2 regions of the Pseudomonas sp. LS.1a genome follow, and region 2 is predicted to be linked to the other one. Evidence: predicted binding sites of a transcription regulator. Region 2 holds the regulator's gene; the other holds the start of a gene.
The links. Region 2 encodes sigma-54, which starts transcription at its own class of promoters, with help from an activator protein. Its sites were predicted from a motif close to ANTGGCATNNANNTTGCTNT; they were not measured.
Positions count from the first base shown of each region.

Region 1: the regulator sigma-54 is predicted to act here: its motif matches at 3,760-3,779, upstream of MKK04_RS07965 (CmpA/NrtA family ABC transporter substrate-binding protein).

Region 1 covers NZ_CP092827.1:1,722,808-1,733,696, forward strand. The annotation lists gene MKK04_RS07950 (bifunctional protein-serine/threonine kinase/phosphatase) at 1-470, opposite strand, end outside; gene MKK04_RS07955 (nitrate/nitrite transporter) at 480-1,691, opposite strand; gene MKK04_RS07960 (ANTAR domain-containing response regulator) at 1,918-2,493, opposite strand; gene MKK04_RS07965 (CmpA/NrtA family ABC transporter substrate-binding protein) at 2,505-3,719, opposite strand; gene MKK04_RS07970 (quinone-dependent dihydroorotate dehydrogenase) at 3,958-4,980, shown strand; gene rmf (ribosome modulation factor) at 5,197-5,412, opposite strand; gene rlmKL (bifunctional 23S rRNA (guanine(2069)-N(7))-methyltransferase RlmK/23S rRNA (guanine(2445)-N(2))-methyltransferase RlmL) at 5,974-8,166, shown strand; gene MKK04_RS07985 (sensor domain-containing diguanylate cyclase) at 8,261-10,651, shown strand; gene dacB (D-alanyl-D-alanine carboxypeptidase/D-alanyl-D-alanine endopeptidase) at 10,782-10,889, opposite strand, start outside.
Region 2 covers NZ_CP092827.1:1,026,786-1,037,674, forward strand. The annotation lists gene MKK04_RS04725 (class II fumarate hydratase) at 1-996, shown strand, start outside; gene MKK04_RS04730 (superoxide dismutase) at 1,072-1,683, shown strand; gene MKK04_RS04740 (HPr family phosphocarrier protein) at 2,049-2,321, opposite strand; gene rapZ (RNase adapter RapZ) at 2,341-3,195, opposite strand; gene ptsN (PTS IIA-like nitrogen regulatory protein PtsN) at 3,198-3,662, opposite strand; gene hpf (ribosome hibernation-promoting factor, HPF/YfiA family) at 3,675-3,983, opposite strand; gene MKK04_RS04760 (RNA polymerase factor sigma-54) at 4,063-5,556, opposite strand; gene lptB (LPS export ABC transporter ATP-binding protein) at 5,733-6,458, opposite strand; gene lptA (lipopolysaccharide transport periplasmic protein LptA) at 6,459-6,983, opposite strand; gene lptC (LPS export ABC transporter periplasmic protein LptC) at 6,970-7,542, opposite strand; gene MKK04_RS04780 (KdsC family phosphatase) at 7,551-8,075, opposite strand; gene MKK04_RS04785 (KpsF/GutQ family sugar-phosphate isomerase) at 8,088-9,062, opposite strand; gene MKK04_RS04790 (ATP-binding cassette domain-containing protein) at 9,311-10,120, shown strand; gene mlaE (lipid asymmetry maintenance ABC transporter permease subunit MlaE) at 10,120-10,889, shown strand, end outside.

The sequences.
Region 1 (10,889 bases), 700 kb from region 2:
TCCAGGCCCAGCGCGCGCTTGAGCACATGCTGCATGCCGGGCTGGTCCCACACATGGTCTTTACTCAGGCACTGCAGGCGCCCGGCGTGCCAGCGATACACGCGGCAGTCGCCTACGTGTGCCAGGGTAAAGCGCCGGCCACGCAGCACCAGCGCGCTGAGGGTGGTCAGCAATGGCTGGCCGTTACCTTGGGCACGCAGCCAGCGGTTCTGCGCCAGCAGCAGGCGGTCGAGAGCCTGGGGCACGCTCCAGGTTGCGGGGGTAGCGTAGTAGTCCAGGGCCAGCGCCTGCAGGCTGGCCCGGGCTGCCAGGCCGCCATCGGCACATTGGCTGACGCCGTCGGCGAGGGCGAACAGGTAGCCCTTGCTGGCGGCCAGCTCCGGCGCCGGGGTAACCAGGCGCAGGGCGTCCTGGTTTTCCTCGCGTGGCCCGGTGGCGCTGGCCTGGGCAAAGCTCAGTTGCAGGCTCATGGCTGTGCCTCAGACCCGCGCCGCGGTAACCGCAGCCGAGCCCCAGGTGGTGCGCCAGCGCTGTTTCACGCCGTGCAGGCCGAACCAGGCCAGCAAGCCCAGGCTGGCGAACAGCCACAGCCCCAGTTGGTAGTCGCCGGTGTGCTGCTTGATGGTGCCAAGCCCGGCCGCCAGCAGGAAGCCTCCGATGCCGCCGGCCATGCCGATCAGCCCGGTCATCACCCCGATCTCCTGGCGGAAGCGTTGCGGCACCAGCTGGAACACCGCGCCATTGCCGGCGCCCAGGCCGAGCATGGCGCTGATGAACAGCGCCAGTGCGGCGGCTGCGCTGGGCAGGTTGAAGCCGACCGCCGCGATGCAGATGGCTGCCACGCTGTACATGCCCAGCAGGGTGCGGATGCCGCCGAAGCGGTCGGCCAAGGCGCCGCCGAGTGGGCGCATCAGGCTGCCGGCGAACACGCAGGCGGCGGTGTAGTAGCCGGCGGTGACCGGGCTCAGGCCATATTGGTCGCTGAAATAGCCGGGCAGGGCGCTGGCCAGGCCGATGAAGCCACCGAAGGTGACGCTGTAGAAGAACATGAACCACCAGCTGTCACGGTCGCCCAGGGCCTTGAGGTAGTCGGCCATGGCTTTTGGCTTGGGCCGCTGCGGAGCATTGCGTGCCAGCAGGGCGAATACCACCAGGGCCAGCGACAGCGGGATCAGCGCAAAGCCGAACACATTGTTCCAGCCAAAGCCTGCAGCCAGCGCCGGGGCCAGCAGGGCGGCGAACACCGTGCCGGAGTTGCCGGCACCGGCAATGCCCATGGCTTTGCCTTGGTGCTGTGGCGGGTACCACTGCGAGGCCAGCGGCAGTGACACGGCGAACGAAGCGCCGGCAAAGCCGAGAAACACGCCCAGCAGCAGCGCTTGTTCATAGCTATGCACGCCCAGGTGCCAGGCAGCGGCGAGGGCGACGATGACTACCACCTGGCCGATCAACCCGGCGGTCTTGGGCGACAGGCGGTCGACCAGCACACCCATGGCGAAGCGCAGCACCGCCCCGGCCAGGATCGGCGTGGCCACCATCAGGCCCCGTTGTTGTGCGCTCAGTTGCAGATCGGCGGCAATTTGCACTGCCAGTGGGCCAAGCAGGTACCAGACCATGAAGCTGAGGTCGAAGTACAGGAACGCGGCGAACAGCGTGGGCACATGCCCGGATTTCCAGAAGCTGGTACTCATCGAACACCTCACTCGGCAATGCAGCGGAACGAAAAAGACGCCGCTACCCGCTCCACGGGGGTGGAGGGGAGAGCGACGTCTTTGTCGGGGATTAAGTGGGGCAACCGCCGTTGGCTACCGGTGATATTTGTTCAGCAAGAGATGGGCCAACTCAAGACATGGGGCAACTGTTGGCAGAGGCTGGCATGACATTTTTGTTGCCTGTGAAAGTCTCATGCCAGTCCCGTCACCCCAGCATCTCGTGCATGGCAATGATCTGCTCGGCCACCTGGATCAGCTTCTGCTGCCGGCTCATGGCCTGGCGGCGCATCAGGGTGTAGGCCTGCTCTTCGTTGCAGTCCTTCATCTTCATCAGCAAACCCTTGGCCTGCTCGATGCGCTTGCGCTCGGCCAGTTGCTGGTCGCGAGCAAGCAGCTGCGCCTTCAGCGCCTGGTCACTTTCGAAACGCGCCATGGCCACGTCCAGGATCGGCTGCAGCCGCGCGGCATGGATGCCTTCGACAATGTAGGCGCTGACCCCCGCCTGGATCGCCTGGCGCATCACCCCGGGGTCGTGCTCGTCGGTGAACAGCACGATGGGCCGCGGCTGGTCACGGCTGACCAGCACCACCTGTTCCATCACATCGCGGTCTGGTGAATCGGTATCGATCAGCACTACGTCCGGGCGCACCGTTTCGACGCAGGCGGGCAGGTCGATGGTCAGGTCTGGCGCTTCGATGACCTCGAAGCCGGCCTCGCTCAATGCCGCCTTGAGGCGGCCGAGTTTGCTCCGGGTGTCGTCGATCAGCAGGATGCGCAACATGGTGGTCCCCCTCACGCGCCGACACGGGCATCGGGCAGGTCGCCCAGGGCATGCAGGCTGAAACTGCGGGCATAACCGTAGGGGTCGCTGCCGTCCCAGCGGTTGCCGTCGATCAACAGGCTGCTGCGCATCGGCTGCTCGGGGCAGGCCACGCCCAGGCTTTGCGCTGCCTCGCCATAGAGTGCCAACTGCTGGACCTGGCGTGCCACGCCGAGATAGTCGGGGTCTTCGCGCAGCAGGCCCCAGCGGCGGAACTGGGTCATGAACCACATGCCGTCGGACAGGTACGGCAGGTTGGCCCGGCCGTGGTCGTGCAGGCGCAGGGCGTGCGGATCTTGCCAGTGGTTGCCCAGGCCATCGTGATAGCTGCCGAGCAGGCGCGGTTCGATACTCGCCAGCGGGGTGTCCAGGTAGGCGCTGCCGCTGAGCAGTTGCGCAGTGCTGCGGCGGTTTTCCGGGCTTTGCTCAATGAAGCGGCTGGCCGCGAGGACCGCCTTGATCAGCGCGCGGGCGCTGTTGGGGTATTGTTCGGTGAAGGTGCGGGCGCAGGCCAGGACCTTTTCCGGGTGGTCCGGCCAGATCGACTGGCTGGTGGCCAGGGTGAAGCCTTGGCCCGTGGCCACTGCATCGGCGGCCCAGGGTTCGCCCACGCAGAAGCCGTCGATGCGCCCGGCCTGGATATGCGCGGCCATTTGCGCCGGCGGCACCACCACGCTGTCGACATCGCGCAGTGGGTGGATGCCCTGGCTGGCCAGCCAGTAATACAGCCACATGGCGTGGGTGCCGGTGGGGAAGGTCTGGGCGAAGGTGAGGCGTGCGCCATGCTGGTGCACCAGGCGCGCCAATGCTTCAGGGTTGGTCACGCCTTTGCGTTGCAGGGCCGGGGACAGGTTGATGGCCTGGGCGTTCTGGTTCAGCCCCATGAGCACGGCCATGGCACTGGCCGGTACACCGCCGATGCCCAGGTGCACGGCGTAGACCAGGCCATACAGGCAGTGCGCGGCATCCAGCTCGCCGCTGACCAGCTTGTCGCGCAGCCCGGCCCAGGAACCCTGGCGCTTGAGGTTGAGGGTAAGGCCGTGCTGCTGGGCGAAGCCCTGGGTGGCGGCGACTACCACCGAGGCGCAGTCGGTCAGGGCCATGTAGCCGATGTTCAGGCTGGGCTTTTCCGGCGCGTCGCTGCCGTTGACCCAGGCCAGGGGCGTTGCTCGGGGTACAGTGTTCACAAGGTTCCTCGCCCGTACTGATAAGGCTGTGGGCTTCTTCGGTGCAACCGATGTGCCATCTGGCTTCATCGCCGGTAAGCCAGCTCCCGCAGGTACAGCGCAGGTTTCAGCCCTTGTGTTGTCCCTGTGGGAGCCGGCTTGCCGGCGATGGGCTGCGCAGCAGCCCCACGATTTGCTGTCATGCCAGCCCCACGCTGGCTATAATCGCCCCCTCACTCACCCCGAGCCTTGCCCGCCCATGTATACCCTGGCCCGCCAGCTGCTGTTCAAGCTTTCCCCGGAAACCTCCCACGACCTGTCCCTGGACCTGATCGGCGCCGGTGGCCGTCTCGGCCTCAACGGCATGCTGTGCAAGCAGCCGGCGGCTTTGCCGGTTACGGTCATGGGCTTGAACTTCGCCAACCCGGTGGGCCTGGCGGCCGGCCTGGACAAGAACGGCGCGGCCATCGACGGTTTCGCCCAGCTGGGCTTCGGCTTCGTCGAAATCGGCACCGTCACCCCGCGCCCGCAGCCGGGCAACCCCAAGCCACGGCTGTTCCGCCTGCCGGAGGCTACGGCCATCATCAACCGCATGGGCTTCAACAACCTGGGCGTTGATCACCTGCTTGGCCGGGTGCGGGCTGCGCGTTACAACGGCGTGCTGGGCATCAACATCGGCAAGAATTTCGACACTCCGGTGGAGCGTGCCGTCGATGACTACCTGATCTGCCTGGACAAGGTGTACACCGCCGCCAGCTACATCACGGTCAACGTCAGTTCGCCAAACACCCCGGGCCTGCGCAGTCTGCAGTTCGGCGATTCGCTCAAGCAGTTGCTCGATGCCCTGGCCGAGCGCCGCGAGCAGCTGGCCGGCACGCATGGCAAGCGCGTGCCGCTGGCAATCAAGATTGCCCCGGACATGAGCGATGAAGAAACCGCCCTGGTGGCCGCCGCACTGATGGAATCGGGCATGGATGCGGTGATCGCCACCAACACCACGCTGGGGCGTGAAGGTGTCGAAGGGCTGCCGTACGGTGGCGAGGCGGGCGGCCTGTCGGGCGCGCCGGTGCTGGAGAAGAGCACCCATATCGTCAAGGTGCTGGCGGGTGAGCTGGGCGGCAAGCTGCCGATCATTGCCGCGGGTGGCATTACCGAAGGCCGCCATGCCGCCGAGAAAATCGCTGCCGGGGCGAGCCTGGTGCAGATATACTCCGGCTTCATTTACAAGGGGCCGGCGTTGATTCGCGAGGCGGTGGACGCTATCGCAGCAATGTCCAGGTAACCTGACAGGCCAATGCGCGGGTAAACCCGCTCCTACTGGTATTGCACAGCGCTTGAAGGCAGCAGGGCATCTGTGGGAGCGGGTTTACCCGCGAAAGGGCCGGTGCATTTGATAACATTTGCCAAGGCATAAAAAAGGGCCCCATCAAGGGGCCCCTGGGCCTTCGCCCGCCGCCCGGATAGGGCGTGCATGGTGAATCGAATTCAGTGTCCTCGTTCAGCCAACGGCGTGATTTTCGTTGAGTCTATGGATGCCAGCGGTGCCAGTCATTCCGTCCCAGTTATCACCGCGACCTTCGCGCCAGCCGTTGATCCAGGCTTGGCGAACAGAAGGAAGATTGAAGGGGCAAAGTTCGCGGGATTTGCCGGTGACCCCGTATTGGTAGCCACGTGAATATGCTCTTTCCAACGGATCACGCTTAAGTCTTCTCATAGGGTGTTGCCCTCACTTGTTGACTGTAATGTCCCGTCGGCCTCTCCGAGGCCGGGCAGAGTCTTTCTGCCGGTGTGCGCTCGCTGCCGGCGTGGCGAGCTGAAAGTGCCACCTCGTTGCGAAGTGGCCTGAGACCAGTTCTATCGAATGCGAGTCACGGTGTGAATGATCGATTTGTCATAAGCACGTAACCTTTCCAAGGGTGAGGGGATAAGTAAATAAATGCGACTCAACCTTGTTTAGCGTTGAGCCCGCTATGATCGGGGTTTGCCGATCATTGACGTCATTTCGCCAGCGGTGCTTGCAGATGACAGAAATAATTTGAAATGCGACGAAGGGTCACATCGGCCCCGGTATCGCCAGAATTTTTCGTACTGCCTGATGATCTAAGCTGTCTTTGCCACTGGGCCAAGCGCAGATCGGTCAGGCGGCCCGGCCTTTCATCGCGCACTCGCGTGCCGGGAAAGGCCACCCGCACGCCTGCTGGAAAGGTGTGCGGGCAAACATCGCGGGGTGATGCGTTGCCCCGTCAGTCAAATAGCCCAAGGCGCTGGATTACTCATGTCGGACCGTTTCGAACTTTACCTCACTTGCCCCAAAGGCCTTGAAGGCCTGCTTGCCGAAGAGGCCCGGGGCCTCGGCCTGGACGACGTGCGTGAGCACACCTCGGCCATTCGCGGCGCCGCCGACATGGAAACCGCGTACCGCCTGTGCCTGTGGTCACGCTTGGCCAACCGAGTGCTGCTGGTACTCAAGCGCTTCTCCATGAAGAACGCCGACGACCTCTACGACGGTGTGCATGCGGTCGACTGGGCCGATCACCTGGCAGCCGACGGCACCCTGGCGGTGGAGTTCAGCGGTCATGGTTCGGGCATCGACAACACCCACTTCGGTGCGCTGAAGGTCAAGGATGCGATTGTCGACAAGCTGCGCAACCGCGAAGGCCTGCGCCCATCGGTGGAAAAGATCGACCCTGATGTGCGCGTGCACCTGCGCCTGGACCGTGGCGAAGCCATTCTGTCCCTCGACCTCTCCGGGCACAGCCTGCACCAGCGTGGTTACCGCCTGCAGCAAGGCGCCGCGCCGCTGAAGGAAAACCTGGCGGCGGCAGTACTGATCCGCGCCGGCTGGCCGCGCATTGCCGCTGAAGGTGGCGCACTGGCCGACCCGATGTGCGGTGTGGGTACCTTCCTGGTCGAAGCGGCGATGATCGCTGCCGATATCGCGCCCAACCTCAAGCGTGAACGCTGGGGCTTCAGTGCCTGGCTCGGCCATGTGCCGGCGTTGTGGCGCAAGGTGCATGACGAAGCGCAGGCGCGGGCACAGGCCGGCCTGGCCAAGCCACCGCTGTGGATCCGTGGCTACGAGGCCGACCCGCGGCTGATCCAGCCAGGCCGCAACAACGTCGAGCGTGCCGGCCTGGGCGACTGGGTGAAGATCTACCAGGGCGAGGTCAGCACCTTCGAGCCGCGCCCGGACCAGAACCAGAAAGGCCTGGTCATCAGCAACCCGCCCTATGGCGAGCGCCTGGGTGATGAAGCCAGCCTGCTGTACCTCTACCAGAACCTCGGCGAGCGCCTGCGCCAGGCCTGCATGGGCTGGGAGGCGGCGGTGTTCACCGGCGCGCCGCAGCTGGGCAAGCGCATGGGTATTCGCAGCCACAAGCAGTATGCATTCTGGAACGGCGCCTTGCCGTGCAAGCTGCTGCTGTTCAAGGTGCAGCCTGACCAGTTCGTCACCGGCGAGCGCCGCGAGGCGCAGCCTGAAGGCGCGGAAATCCGCCAGCAGGCAGCGCTGGCCAGCGAGCCGGCGCGCCTGTCGGAAGGGGCGCAGATGTTCGCCAACCGCCTGCAGAAAAACCTCAGGCAACTGGGCAAGTGGGCTCGCCGCGAGCAGGTCGATTGCTACCGCTTGTACGATGCCGACATGCCCGAGTATGCCCTGGCGGTCGACCTGTACCAGGACTGGGTGCACGTACAGGAATACGCCGCGCCACGTTCGGTCGACCCGGACAAGGCCCAGGCGCGCCTGCTCGACGCGCTGGCAGCGATCCCGCAGGCCCTGGGCATTGCGCCGCAGCGTGTGGTGCTCAAGCGTCGCGAGCGGCAGAGCGGCACGCGCCAGTACGAGCGCCAGGCTACCGAGGGCCGCTTCCAGGAAGTGAGCGAAGGTGGCGTCAAGCTGCTGGTCAACCTCACCGACTACCTCGATACCGGCCTGTTCCTCGACCATCGCCCGATGCGCATGCGCATCCAGCGCGAAGCCGCTGGCAAGCGCTTCCTCAACCTGTTCTGCTACACCGCCACGGCCACCGTGCATGCAGCCAAGGGTGGCGCGCGCAGCACCACCAGCGTCGACCTGTCGAAAACCTACCTGGACTGGGCGCGGCGAAACCTGGCGCTCAATGGCTTCTCCGAGCGCAACCGCCTGGAGCAGGGCGATGTGATGGCCTGGCTGGAAGGCAACCGCGACAGCTACGACCTGATCTTCATCGACCCGCCGACCTTCTCCAACTCCAAGCGCATGGAAGGCGTGTTCGACGTGCAGCGTGACCACGTGCAACTGCTGGACCTGGCCATGGCCCGACTGGCGCCCGGTGGCGTGCTGTACTTCTCCAACAACTTCCGCAAGTTCCAGCTGGACGAGCACCTGATGGCACGTTACGCGGTGGAGGAAATCACGGCCCAGACGCTGGACCCCGACTTCGCCCGCAATAACCGCATCCATCGGGCCTGGCGTTTGCAGCTTCGGTGAGGCGACGAGGTACATTGCGCGGCTAATGGCCAATAGCTATAACTGAGGGCAGGGCAAGATAATCCGCAGGACGCTGACGTGACGAGATGGGTGTATGTCAAAGGGTGGCGTGCGTGCGCGGTTGCTTGGCCTGTGCACAGAGGCCGTGCCCGCCTGGGGGGCGGCGTTGGTCGCCCTGGTTGCGGGCGGCCTGTTGACGAGCGTACTGGCCCTTGCCGCGCAAACCTTCTACAAGCAGCAGCTGCGTCAGCGCTTCGAGTTGCTGGCCAGCGAGCGTTTCAGCCTAATCGCCGAGCGGTTTGACGAACAGCAGCAGCGCCTGGATGGGCTGCGGCGGTTTTTCAGCTTTTCCAACGCAATCACTCCACACGAGTTCGACGGCTACGCCCGCCCATTGCTGCAGCGGACCCTGGCCTACGCCTGGGCGCCGCGTGTCGAAGCCGCGCAACGCGACGAGTTCGAGCGCCAGGCCAGTGCGCATTCCGGCCCGGGCTATGTGATCCGCGACCAGGATGAGCAAGGCCAGTGGCGCCCATCCCCCCAGCGCGACCATTACTTCCCGGTACTCTATAGCCAGTCGGGTGAATTGCCCGGGCTGCCCTATGGGCTGGACCTCGCCGGCCAGGAGGTGCCCCTGGCGGCTTTGGCGCGGGCGCTGGGGCCGGGCAGCATGGCGGTGTCCGAGCCGCTGGCCATGTTCGATACCAGCTCGGATGCGCGTGGCCTGCTGATGGTGGCGCCAGTGTTTTCCGATGCCAACCCCCGCGGCTCGGCAGTGGGCTATGTAATGGCCTTGCTGAGCATGCGTGAGCTTGCCAGTGACGGGCGCCCGGTGGCGACAGACGACAACCTGGTCGTACGCATCGTCGACCCCACCGGGCGGAATGGCCCCGAAGTGATGTTCGATTCGCAGAACCCGCTCGCACCCTTGGAGCTGGCCAGCAACCAACTGTTGCACTTGGCTGACCGCCACTTCCAACTGAGTATCCGGCCGAGCCTGGCCTTCGTGCAGGCCAACCGTTCCTCTGCGGTGTTGGCGGTGAGCCTGCTTGGCGGCTTGTTGAGCCTGCTGCTCAGCGTCTTGCTCTACAGCCTGTTCAGTCAGCGCCAGCGCGCCCTGGCCCTGGTCGAGCAGCGCACCGCCGAACTGCGGGTCAGCGAGCAGTCCCTGCGTGGCACCCACAACCAGCTGCGCAGCGTGCTGGATGCTGCAACCCAAGTGGCGATCATCGCCACCAACCTCAAGGGTGTGGTCAGCACCTTCAACGCCGGCGCCGAGCGCATGCTCGGCTACCCGGCCAGCGAGGCGATCGGCCAGCTGCGCCTGGAGGACCTGGTGCTGCCCGAGGAGTTGAGCCGGCGTGCCCATGCATTGAGCCTGCGTTACGGCCGGCCGATTGCAGGCGGCCAGGCCATGTTTGCCGAAACGGTGCAGGAGCATGGCGCCGAGCCGGGGGAGTGGACCTTGGTGCGCGCCGACGGCAGCCAACTGGTGGCCAACATGCTGGTCACCGCCATGCTCGATGAACACGGATTGTGGATTGGCTACCTGGCGATCTGCATCGATGTCACTGAACGGCGTCGGGTGCATGAGGCGCTGGCGGCGCGTGACCGCCTTCTGGAGAAGCTCAGTGCCGAGGTACCGGGGGGCATCTACCAGTACCGCCTGGATGGCAACGGCCATTCCTGCTTTCCGTACGCCAGCATGGGCCTGTACGACATCTATGAAGTCGACCTGCAGCAGTTGCGCGAGGATGCCACGGTGGTGTTCGAGCGCATCCACCCGGATGACCTGGAGCGTGTGCGCCGGTCGGTGCGTTACTCGGCAGAACACCTGTCGCCCTGGCGCGAAGAATACCGTGTCTGCCTGCCGCGTGCCGGGTTGCGCTGGGTGCGTGGCGAGGCGACGCCGGAAGTGGGCGAGCAGGGCTGCACCTTGTGGCACGGCTACCTGACGGACATCTCCGACCTCAAGGGCGTGGAGGAAGAGTTGCGTGCGCTGTCGGTGACCGACTCGCTGACCGGTATCCATAACCGCCGCTATTTCCAGGAGCGGCTCAAGTACGAACTGGAGCGGGCCCAGCGCGACGGCCTGGCGCTGGCGGTGATCATGCTTGACATCGATCACTTCAAGCGCATCAACGACCGCTTCGGCCACGCCGCCGGCGACCACGTGCTGCGCAGCCTGTGCCTGCGTATCGGCCAGCGTCTACGGCGTACCGATGTGTTCTGCCGGTTGGGTGGCGAGGAATTCATGGTGTTGTGCCCGGGTAGCGATGCCGAGCAGGCGCGGCTGCTGGCGCTGGAACTGTGGCAAGGGGTGCGCGATGTTCCAGTGGAAGGCGTGGGTAAGGTGACCGCGAGTTTTGGTGTGGCCGGCTGGCGACCGGGGGAAGGGGCCGATGCCTTGTTGTTGCGGGCTGATGCAGGGGTGTATGCGGCCAAGCAGGGCGGGCGGGACCGGGTGGAGGGGGAGTTGGCCTGAGCGTTCGCGGTTGTCGGTACCGGCCCTTTCGCGGCTAAAGCCGCTCTCACAGGTACAGCGCAGGGTTCAAGACCTGTGATGTACCTGTGGGAGCGGCTTTAGCCGCGAAGAGGCCGGTACTGGCTGACGATCAGTTGGCTGCCGTGCTGCCGGCCAGTTTCGGCTGGCGGTAAAGGTCCAGCAGCACCTGGTCGAGTACCTGCGAGGCGCCCCATGGTTTCGGGTCGTTGAGGATCGC
Region 2 (10,889 bases):
GTCAACTGCGGCCAGAGCAGCAACGACATCATCCCGACCACCATCCACGTCAGCGCCGCCCTGGCCCTGCACGAGCAATTACTGCCAGCCTTGGCGCACCTGGTGCAGGTGATCGAGGCCAAGTCGGCACAGGTGCATCAGTACGTGAAGACCGGCCGCACCCACCTGATGGACGCCATGCCCGTGCGCCTGAGCCAGGTGCTGGATGGCTGGGCGGCGCAGATCACAGGCGCCAAGGCACACATCGAAGCGAGCCTGCCGAGCCTGCAGGCGCTGGCCCAGGGGGGCACTGCCGTGGGCACCGGCATCAACGCCCACCCACAGTTCGCTGCCGGCTTCGCCCGCCAGCTCAGCGGCCTGACGCAGGTCGAGTTCACCCCCGGGCAGAACCTGTTCGCCCTGATCGGCTCGCAGGACACCGCCGTGGCGCTGTCGGGCCAGCTCAAGACTACTGCCGTGGCGCTGATGAAGATCGCCAACGACTTGCGCTGGATGAACTCCGGCCCGCTGGCCGGGCTGGGCGAAATCGAGTTGCAAGGCCTGCAGCCGGGCTCTTCGATCATGCCAGGCAAGGTCAACCCGGTGATTCCGGAGGCCACCGCCATGGTCGCCGCCCAAGTGATCGGCAACGATGCCACCATCGCCATCGCCGGTCAGTCCGGCAACTTCGAGCTGAACGTGATGTTACCGGTGATCGCCCGCAACCTGCTGGAGAGCATCGAGCTGATGGCCAACGTCAGCCGCCTGCTGGCCGACAAGGCCATCGCCAGCTTCAAGGTCAACGAAAGCAAGCTCAAGGAAGCCCTGGCGCGCAACCCGATCCTGGTCACCGCGCTGAACCCGATCATCGGCTACCTCAAGGCCGCCGAAATCGCCAAGACCGCCTACAAGCAGGGCCGACCGATCATCGATGTGGCGCTGGAGCACACCGACCTGTCGCGCGACCAGCTGGAAGCGCTGCTTGACCCGGAAAAACTCACCGCCGGTGGTATCTGACCCGGAGTCACGGCCCAAGCGCCTGCGATGGCCGCGCTGGCCATCGCCCAACCCATGCCTACGGAATTTGCTGACATGCCTCATACCTTGCCTGCACTGCCTTATGCCTACGCTGCGCTGGAGCCGCACATCGACGCGCAGACCATGGAAATCCACCACACCAGGCACCACCAGACCTACGTCAATGGACTCAACGCCGCCATCGAAGGCACCGAGTGGGCTGAGTGGCCGGTGGAAAAACTGGTCGGTGCGGTCAGGCAACTGCCGGAAAACCTGCGTGGTGCGGTGACCAATCATGGCGGCGGGCACGCCAACCACAGCCTGTTCTGGACCGTGATGTCGCCGCAGGGTGGGGGTGAGCCGCAGGGCTCGCTGGCGCAAGCCATCAGCGCGCAGCTGGGCGGTTTCGACGCCTTCAAGGAGGCCTTCACCAAGGCTGCGCTGACCCGCTTCGGCAGTGGCTGGGCCTGGCTCAGCGTGACCCCGCAGAAAACCCTGGCAGTGGAAAGCAGCGGCAACCAGGACAGCCCGCTGATGCACGGCAATACGCCTATCCTCGGCCTGGACGTGTGGGAGCATGCCTACTACCTGAAGTACCAGAACCGTCGTCCGGAATACATCGGTGCCTTCTACAACGTCATTGCCTGGGCGGAAGTGGAGCGCCGCTACCTCGAAGCCCTGAAGTGAGTCGCACCGTTATGCGCTCCGGGATGATGGCTGTCAGCCGTGTGCGCTTGTTTCGCCTGTTTCGCCTGACGCTTGGGACTTTGCTGTTGCTGGCAGGCACTGCTCTGCTATTGGCGCGCGGTTTCGCCTGGTTGGACCTGGTCTGGTCGGCTTGGGGCTGTGTATTGGCTTGCGCTTGATGATGGGGGGGCACCGGCTTCGCTTTGGGAGCGGCTTCAGCCGCGAACACCGGCGCAGCCGGTGCCATCACCGCGTTGGATTCTTCGCGGCTAAAGCCGCTCCCACAGGGTACGCGGACCGCTTGCGCAGCCCAAAGGACTGGACAATCTAGCTGTTCCCACAAGGACCGTGCGGGCCAGCGAAATTCATTCGCCTTCGTCGAAATAATTGTTGATCAGCTCGACCAGCGCTGCCATGGCATCGTCGTCCTGCTCACCTTCGGTATGCAGGTGCACCTGGGTGCCTTTGCCGGCCGCCAGCATCATCACCGCCATGATGCTCTTGCCATCCACCAGCTTGTCCGGCGCACGGCCAACCCTGACCTGGCAGGGGAAGCGGCCGGCAACGCCGACGAACTTGGCTGCCGCCCGGGCATGCAGACCCAGCTTGTTGATGATGGTTATTTCACGGGCGGGCATCGTGGGGTGGATCCTTGGGCTAGAGGTCGCGGTGGCGGACCTGGACGTTTTTCAGGGATTGCTGCAGCAACTGGCCAAGGCGTTCGGTGATATACACCGAGCGGTGGTGGCCGCCGGTGCAGCCAATGGCAATGGTAACGTAGGCACGGTTGCTGGCGGCGAAACGGGGCAGCCATTTGAGCAGGTAGCTGGAAATGTCGTTGAACATCTCTTCGACATCCGGCTGTGCGGCCAGGTAGTCGATCACCGGTTGGTCGAGGCCGGAGTGCTCACGCAACTCGGGCTTCCAGTAGGGGTTGGGCAGGCAGCGCACATCGAACACCAGGTCGGCATCGACCGGCATTCCGCGCTTGAAACCGAACGACTCGACCAGGAACGCGGTGCCAGGCTCGGGCTGGTTGAGCAGGCGCAGCTTGATCGAATCGCGCAGCTGGTAAAGGTTCAGGTTGGTGGTATCGATCTTCAGGTCGGCCAGGTCCGCAATCGGCCCCAGCAATTCGCTTTCCACACGAATCGCTTCCGCGAGCGAGCGGTTGGCGTTGGTCAGCGGGTGGCGTCGGCGGGTTTCCGAGAAGCGCTTGAGCAGCATGTCTTCATCGGCATCCAGGTACAGCACGTCGCACTGGATGTGCCGGGCGCGGGCTTCTTCGAGCAGTTCGGGGAAGCGTGTCAGGTGGCTGGGCAGGTTGCGCGCGTCGATCGACACGGCGACCTTGGGTTGCTGCAATTCGGTGTTGATCAGCGCATTTTCCGCCAGCTGCGGCAGCAGCCCGGCGGGCAGGTTGTCAATGCAGTAGAAACCGTTGTCTTCCAGGACATCGAGGGCGGTGCTCTTGCCGGAGCCGGACCGGCCGCTGACGATGATCAGGCGCATGTTCAGTGCTCGTTCTGTACGTCCAGGACAACCTGGAACAGGGCCTCGCTGCTGGTGGCCGCACGCAGGCGATCACGGACCTCCTTGCGATCGAGCATGCTGGCAATCTGGCGCAGCAGTTCCAGATGGGCATCGGTGGCGGCTTCCGGCACCAGCAGGACGAACAGCAGGTCCACCGGCGCGCCATCGATGGCGTCGTAGTCGATAGGGGCTTCCAGGTGCAGCAGGGCGCTGACCGGAGCGGAACATCCTTCCAGCCGGCAGTGCGGGATGGCGATGCCATTGCCGAAACCGGTCGAACCGAGTTTTTCCCGGGCGACCAGTTTTTCGAAGACATCCTGCATCTCCAGTTCTGGCACTTGTTCGGCGATGACGGTGGCGACCTTTTCCAGGGCGCGCTTCTTGCTGCCGCCCGGCACGTTCACGAGGGAACGGCCGGGGGTCAGGATGGTTTCAAGTCGGATCATGGATGAGGGGGATCAGCGGGCAGCTGCACCTTGCAGCAGGCTTTGCTGTTTTTCCTTGTGTTTTTTCAGTTGGCGGTCGAGCTTGTCGGCCAAGGCATCGATCGCTGCATACATGTCTTCGTGTTCGGCGTTGGCAACCACTTCGCCGCCGGGAATCTGCAAGGTCGCCTCGACCTTCTGCTGCAGCTTCTCGACTTTCATGATGACCTGCACGTTGGTGATCTTGTCGAAGTGACTTTCCACGCGAGCGAGCTTTTCAAGCACATAATCGCGCAGTGGCTGGGTGACTTCTACATGCTGTCCACTGATATTGACTTGCATACAGCTTCTCCTTTGTTGCCCGTGCATAAAGAGGCAGGTCTTGCACCTGCCCCACAAACGCTGTGGTACATCTCAGGGGCTACATCAGTCGCTTGCGCTCGCTCGACGGTGCGATGCCGAGGGACTCGCGGTACTTGGCGACGGTGCGACGGGCTACCTGGATGCCTTGTGCCTCCAGTAAACCAGCGATCTTGCTGTCACTCAATGGCTTTTTCTGATTTTCCGCCGCAACCAGTTTCTTGATGATCGCGCGGATCGCCGTGGACGAGCATTCTCCGCCTTCGGAGGTGCTGACGTGGCTGGAGAAAAAGTATTTCAGTTCGTAGATGCCACGCGGTGTATGCATGTATTTCTGCGTGGTAACCCGCGAAATGGTCGACTCGTGCATGCCCACCGCTTCGGCGATGTCATGCAGCACCAACGGCTTCATCGCTTCGTCACCGTGGTCAAGGAAGCCGCGCTGGTGCTCGACGATCTGCGTGGCCACCTTCATCAGGGTTTCGTTGCGGCTTTGCAGGCTCTTGATGAACCAGCGCGCTTCCTGCAGCTGGTTGCGCATGAAGGTGTTGTCGGCGCTGGTGTCGGCCCGGCGCACGAACCCGGCGTACTGCGGGTTGACGCGCAGGCGCGGGATGGCCTCCTGGTTCAGTTCCACCAGCCAGCGGTCGCTATCCTTGCGCACGATGACGTCGGGCACCACGTACTCAGGCTCGCTGGACTCGATCTGCGAGCCAGGGCGCGGGTTGAGGCTTTGTACCAGCTCGATGACCTGGCGCAGCTCGTCTTCCTTGATTTTCATGCGACGCATCAGCTGGCTGTAGTCACGGCTGCCGAGCAGGTCGATGAAATCTGTGACCAGGCGCTTGGCTTCGGTCATCCACGGGGTGTTGGCGGGCAGCTGGCGCAGTTGCAGCAACAGGCATTCGCCCAGGCTGCGGGCGGCAATGCCGGCGGGCTCGAACTGCTGGATGCGGTGCAGCACCGCTTCGACCTCGTCCAGTTCGATATCCAGCTCCGGGTCGAAACCGGCGCAGATTTCCTCGAGAGTGTCTTCCAGGTAGCCCTGGCCGTTGATGCTGTCGATCAGGGTGACGGCGATCAGGCGGTCGGTGTCGGACATCGGTGCCAGGTTCAGCTGCCACAGCAGGTGGCTTTGCAGGCTTTCGCCGGCCGATGTGCGGGTGGTGAAGTCCCACTCGTCGTCATCGTTGCTTGGCAGGCTGCTGGCACTGGTCTGGTAGATGTCTTCCCAGGCCGTGTCGACTGGCAGTTCGTTGGGGATGCGCTCGCTCCACTCACCGTCTTCCAGGGTGTCGGCACTGGTGGTGCTTTCCTGGAAGCTGTTGTCCTGGACTTCGGCGGCCGGCTTGTTCTCGGCGTTGTCCGCCATCGGGTCGCTGTTGTCGAAGTCGTCGCCGTCTTCCTGACGTTCGAGCATCGGGTTCGACTCCAGCGCTTCCTGGATTTCCTGTTGGAGGTCCAGGGTGGAGAGCTGGAGCAGGCGGATGGCCTGTTGCAACTGCGGTGTCATCGTCAGTTGCTGGCCCATTTTTAGGACGAGCGATGGTTTCATGGCTGGGGCTTAATACCTTGTTCGCCGGCGCGCATGCGCCATCCACTACACGAGGGCGCCGGGGCGCCAGATCAAGCAAGTTTTATGCCTTAAATTGTAGCGTTTGCCTAGAGCACTGTAACAACTTTACCCGCTGTTTCAGGGCGATTTGCCAGTACTCCAGGCGCGTGCCGGGCTCAGAGCCGGAACTCGTGGCCCAGGTAAACCTCTTTGACCAGGTCGTTGGCCAGGATGGTTTCGGCGTCGCCTTCGGCGATCAACCGGCCATCATTGACGATATAGGCGGTTTCGCAGATATCCAGGGTCTCACGCACGTTGTGGTCGGTGATCAGTACACCGATGCCCTTGGCCTTGAGGTGGTGGATGATCTGCTTGATGTCGCCGACCGAGATCGGGTCGACACCGGCGAAGGGTTCGTCCAGCAGGATGAACTTGGGCGCGGTCGCCAGCGCGCGGGCAATTTCCACGCGGCGGCGCTCACCGCCGGACAGGCTCATGCCGAGGTTGTCGCGGATGTGGCTGATGTGGAACTCCTGCAGCAGGCTTTCCAGCTCTTTGCGCCGGCCGTCGCGGTCGAGGTCCTTGCGGGTCTCGAGGATGGCCATGATGTTGTCGGCCACCGACAGCTTGCGGAAGATCGAGGCTTCCTGCGGCAGGTAGCCGATGCCGGCGCGGGCGCGCCCGTGCATGGGCTGGTGGCTGACATCGAGGTTGTCGATCAGCACGCGCCCCTGCTCGGCCTGGACCAGGCCGACGATCATGTAGAAGCAAGTGGTCTTGCCGGCGCCGTTGGGGCCGAGCAGGCCGACGATCTGGCCGCTGTCGATCGACAGGCTGACATCACGTACGACTTGCCGCCCCTTGTAGCTCTTGGCCAGGTGCTGGGCTTTGAGGGTTGCCATTTACTCGGCCTTCTTCTTGGGCTGGATCACCATGTCGATACGCTGACGCGGCGAGGTCACGTTGCCACCACGACCGGCGGTCGCCACCTGGGTCTGGGTGTTGTAGACGATCTTCTCGCCTTCGGTGGTGTTGCCTTCGTTCTCGACCTTGGCGCGGTCGGTGAGGATCACCAGGTCCTTCTGCGACTGGTACTGGATGGTCACGCCCCAGCCTTTCATCTTGTCCGGCTTGGCCGCGCTCTGCTGCTGCTCGAAGTAGGCCAGGTTGCCCACCGAGGTCACCACGTCGATATCGCCGGAGGCGGAGCGGGTGATGGTCACGGTGTTGCCTTTGATCATCATCGAACCCTGGGTGATGATCACGTCGCCGGTGTAGGTGGCCACGCCCTGCTTGTCGTCCAGGTGGGCGTTGTCGGCCTGGATGCGGATAGGCTGGTCACGGTCATTCGGCAGGGCGAGGGCGCTCGCGCTTCCCAGTGCTGCGCTCAGGCTGAGCAAAAGGGGGAGGGTTTTAACGAGCCTCATACTGTCCTCTTACGTTAGAGAGCAAGTCCATCTTGCCTTCTTTCAAATACGCTTTCATTCCTTTGCCCGTAGTTGTGCCACCGGCGCCGTCGATTCTAACGGCTTGCTCGGTCTGCGCATATTGCTTCTGCGGGAACACGGTCATGCGTGAGCTGGTAATGATGGTTTCACGCTGCTTTTCGTCGGTGCGGGCAACCCGGACCTTGTCGATCAGTTCGACCTCGCTGCCGTCCGGGTTGACCTCGGCGCGGGTGCTCTGCACGTGCCACGGGTATTCGGTACCGCGGTACAGGTGCAGGTCCGGCGTGGTCAGCAGGGTGATTTCGCTGGCCTTGAGGTGTTCGACCTTGTCGGCGGTCATTTCGTACTGCAGCTTGCCGTCGGGCAGGAACTGCACGCTGTGGGCGTTGACCGCGTAGTAGTCGATGGCGCTTGCGTCGACCTGGGCCACCGGTTTGTCGAGGAAGCTTTCCGGGCTGACATTCCAGTAGCCGATCGCCACCAGCAGGGCGGCGATCACCGCGAGCAGCGCAATGTTGCGGGCTTTCTTGCTGAACATGGGCAGCCTTACAGGTAGTTGGCGTTGGCAGCGTCCAGGGTGCCCTGGGCCTGCATGATCAGTTCGCAGAATTCACGGGCCGCGCCTTCGCCGCCACGTGCCTGGGTCACGCCATGGGCGTGCTGGCGAACGAACGGCGCGGCGTTGGCCACCGCCATGCCCAGGGCGACCCGGCGAATCACCGGCAGGTCGGGCAGGTCGTCGCCCAGGTAGGCCACTTCAGCATAGCTCAGGCCCAGTTCGGCGAGCAGGCCGTCCAGCACCACCAGTTTGTCCTCGCGGCCCTGGTACAGGTGCGGGATGCCGAGGTTCTTCGCCCGGCGCTCGACCACCGGGGTCTTGCGCCCGCTGATGATCGCCGTGGTCACGCCCGAGGCCATGAGCATCTTGATGCCCTGGCCGTCGAGGGTGTTGAAGGTCTTGAACTCGCTGCCGTCCTCGAGGAAGTACAGGCGCCCGTCGGTGAGCACGCCGTCCACGTCGAACACTGCCAGCTTGACGTGCTTGCCGCGTTGCATGAGGTCCTGGTTCATTCCATCGCTCCTTTACATTACGCCGGCGCGCAGCAGGTCGTGCATGTTCAGGGCACCGGTCGGGCGGTCCTCGCGGTCCACCACCACCAGGGCGCCGATCTTGTGGTCCTCCATGATCTTCAGGGCCTCGGCCGCGAGCATTTCGGCGCGGGCCGTCTTGCCGTGCACGGTCATGACCTGGTCGATCAGGGTGGTATGGACGTCGATGTTGCGGTCCAGGCTGCGGCGCAGGTCGCCGTCGGTGAAGATCCCGGCCAGCTTGCCGTCGGCTTCGACGATCACGGTCATGCCCAGGCCTTTGCGGGACATTTCAAGGAGTGCGTCCTTGAGCAGGGTGCCACGGGGCACCTTGGGCAGTTCGTCGCCGGCGTGCATCACGTTCTCCACCTTGAGCAGCAGGCGGCGGCCCAGCGCACCACCCGGGTGCGAGAAGGCAAAGTCCTCGGCGGTGAAGCCGCGGGCTTCGAGCAGGGCAATGGCGAGCGCATCGCCCAGCACCAGCGATGCGGTGGTGGAGGAGGTGGGGGCCAGGTTCAGCGGGCAGGCCTCCTGCTCGACGCGGGCGTCGAGGTTGACCTCGGCAGCCTGGGCCAGGGGTGAGTCCGGGTTGCCGGTCAGGCTGATCAGCTTGATGCCCAGGCGCTTGATCAGCGGCAGCAGGGTGACGATTTCGGCGGTGCTGCCGGAGTTCGACAGGGCAAGGATGACATCATCGCGGGTGATCATGCCCATGTCGCCATGGCTGGCTTCGGCCGGGTGCACGAAAAACGCCGGTGTGCCGGTGCTGGCCAGGGTGGCGGCGATCTTGTTGCCGATGTGTCCGGACTTGCCCATGCCGACCACGACGACCCGGCCCTTGCTGGCCAGGATCAGTTCGCAGGCCTTGACGAAATTGTCGTCGATGCGCGCCAGCAGGGCCTCTACGGCCTCGAGTTCCAGGCGCAGGGTGCGTTGGGCGGATTGGATCAGCTCGCTGGATTGGCTCATGTCGAAAAAGCAATGCCTGATGAAAAGGCGGCGATTATAGCTGCAATGAAAGAAACCCTCACGCTTTCGATTGCCGTGGCGAATGTCTCGTCAGCCTGTCGCAGGGCTGAACGACTCGTTAGCCGACCTTGGGGCGGCGCTGCCAGCGGTGCTATAGTTCGCCGCTATTCGGCCTGCCAGGGGCGCTTGTGCCTTCCAGATGGAGGCCGACGTCCATAAGGACGAGGCTGCACCAGCAAGGAGTCTAGATGAGTGTGGATAGCGCCTACGCGGTCGAGTTGAAGGGGGTTACCTTCAAACGCGGTTCGCGCAGCATTTTCAGCAACGTCGACATTCGCATCCCGCGCGGCAAGGTCACCGGTATCATGGGGCCATCGGGTTGCGGCAAGACCACGTTGCTCCGCCTGATGGGCGCGCAGTTGCGCCCTTCCAGCGGTGAGGTCTGGGTTGCCGGGCAGAACCTGCCGACGTTGTCGCGCAGCGACCTGTTCGACGCCCGCAAGCAAATGGGGGTGCTGTTCCAGAGCGGCGCGCTGTTCACCGATCTCGATGTGTTCGAGAACGTTGCGTTCCCGCTGCGCGTGCACACCCAGCTGTCGGACGAAATGATCCGCGATATCGTGCTGATGAAACTGCAGGCCGTGGGGCTGCGCGGTGCCATCGACCTGATGCCCGACGAACTGTCCGGTGGCATGAAACGCCGGGTGGCACTGGCCCGGGCGATTGCCCTGGACCCGCAGATCCTCATGTACGACGAACCGTTCGTCGGCCAGGACCCGATCGCCATGGGTGTATTGGTGCGCCTGATCCGCCTGCTCAATGATGCCCTGGGTATCACCAGCATCGTCGTTTCCCACGACCTGGCGGAAACCGCCAGCATCGCCGACTACATCTATGTGGTAGGTGACGGCCAGGTGCTGGGCCAGGGGACGCCTGACGAGCTGATGGGCTCGGACAACCCGCGCATTCGCCAGTTCATGAAGGGCGACCCGGACGGCCCGGTACCTTTCCACTTCCCTGCGCCTGACTACCGCGCCGACTTGCTGGGGGCGCGTTGATGCGCAGAAAATCCTTACTCGAACGTGTCCGCCTGCTGGGCCGCTCGGCAATCGACGTGCTGGCGGTGCTGGGGCGTTCCTGCCTGTTCCTGTTCCATGCGCTGATTGGCCGTGGCGGTATCGGCGGCGGCTTCCAGCTGCTGATCAGGCAGCTGTACTCGGTGGGCGTGCTGTCGCTGGCGATCATCGTCGTGTCCGGCGTGTTCATCGGCATGGTGCTGGCGCTGCAGGGCTTCAGCATCCTGACCAAGTACGGCTCGGAGCAGGCGGTGGGGCAGATGGTCGCCCTGACCCTGTTGCGAGAGCTCGGCCCGGTGGTGACGGCGCTGCTGTTTGCCGGCCGTGCCGGTTCGGCGCTGACCGCCGAAATCGGCAACATGAAGTCGACCGAGCAGTTGTCGAGCCTGGAAATGATCGGCGTCGACCCGCTCAAGTACATCGTCGCGCCACGCCTGTGGGCCGGCTTCATCTCGCTGCCGTTGCTGGCGCTGATTTTCAGCGTGGTCGGCATCTGGGGTGGCTCGTGGGTGGCGGTGGACTGGCTGGGCGTCTACGAGGGCTCGTTCTGGGCCAACATGCAGAACAGTGTTTCGTTTACCGACGACGTGCTCAACGGGCTGATCAAGAGCCTGGTATTCGCCTTTGTCACGACCTGGATCGCCGTATTCCAGGGGTACGACTGTGAGCCCACCTCAGAAGGGATCAGCCGTGCCACCACCAAGACCGTGGTCTATGCCTCGTTGGCAGTGCTGGGTCTGGACTTTATTCT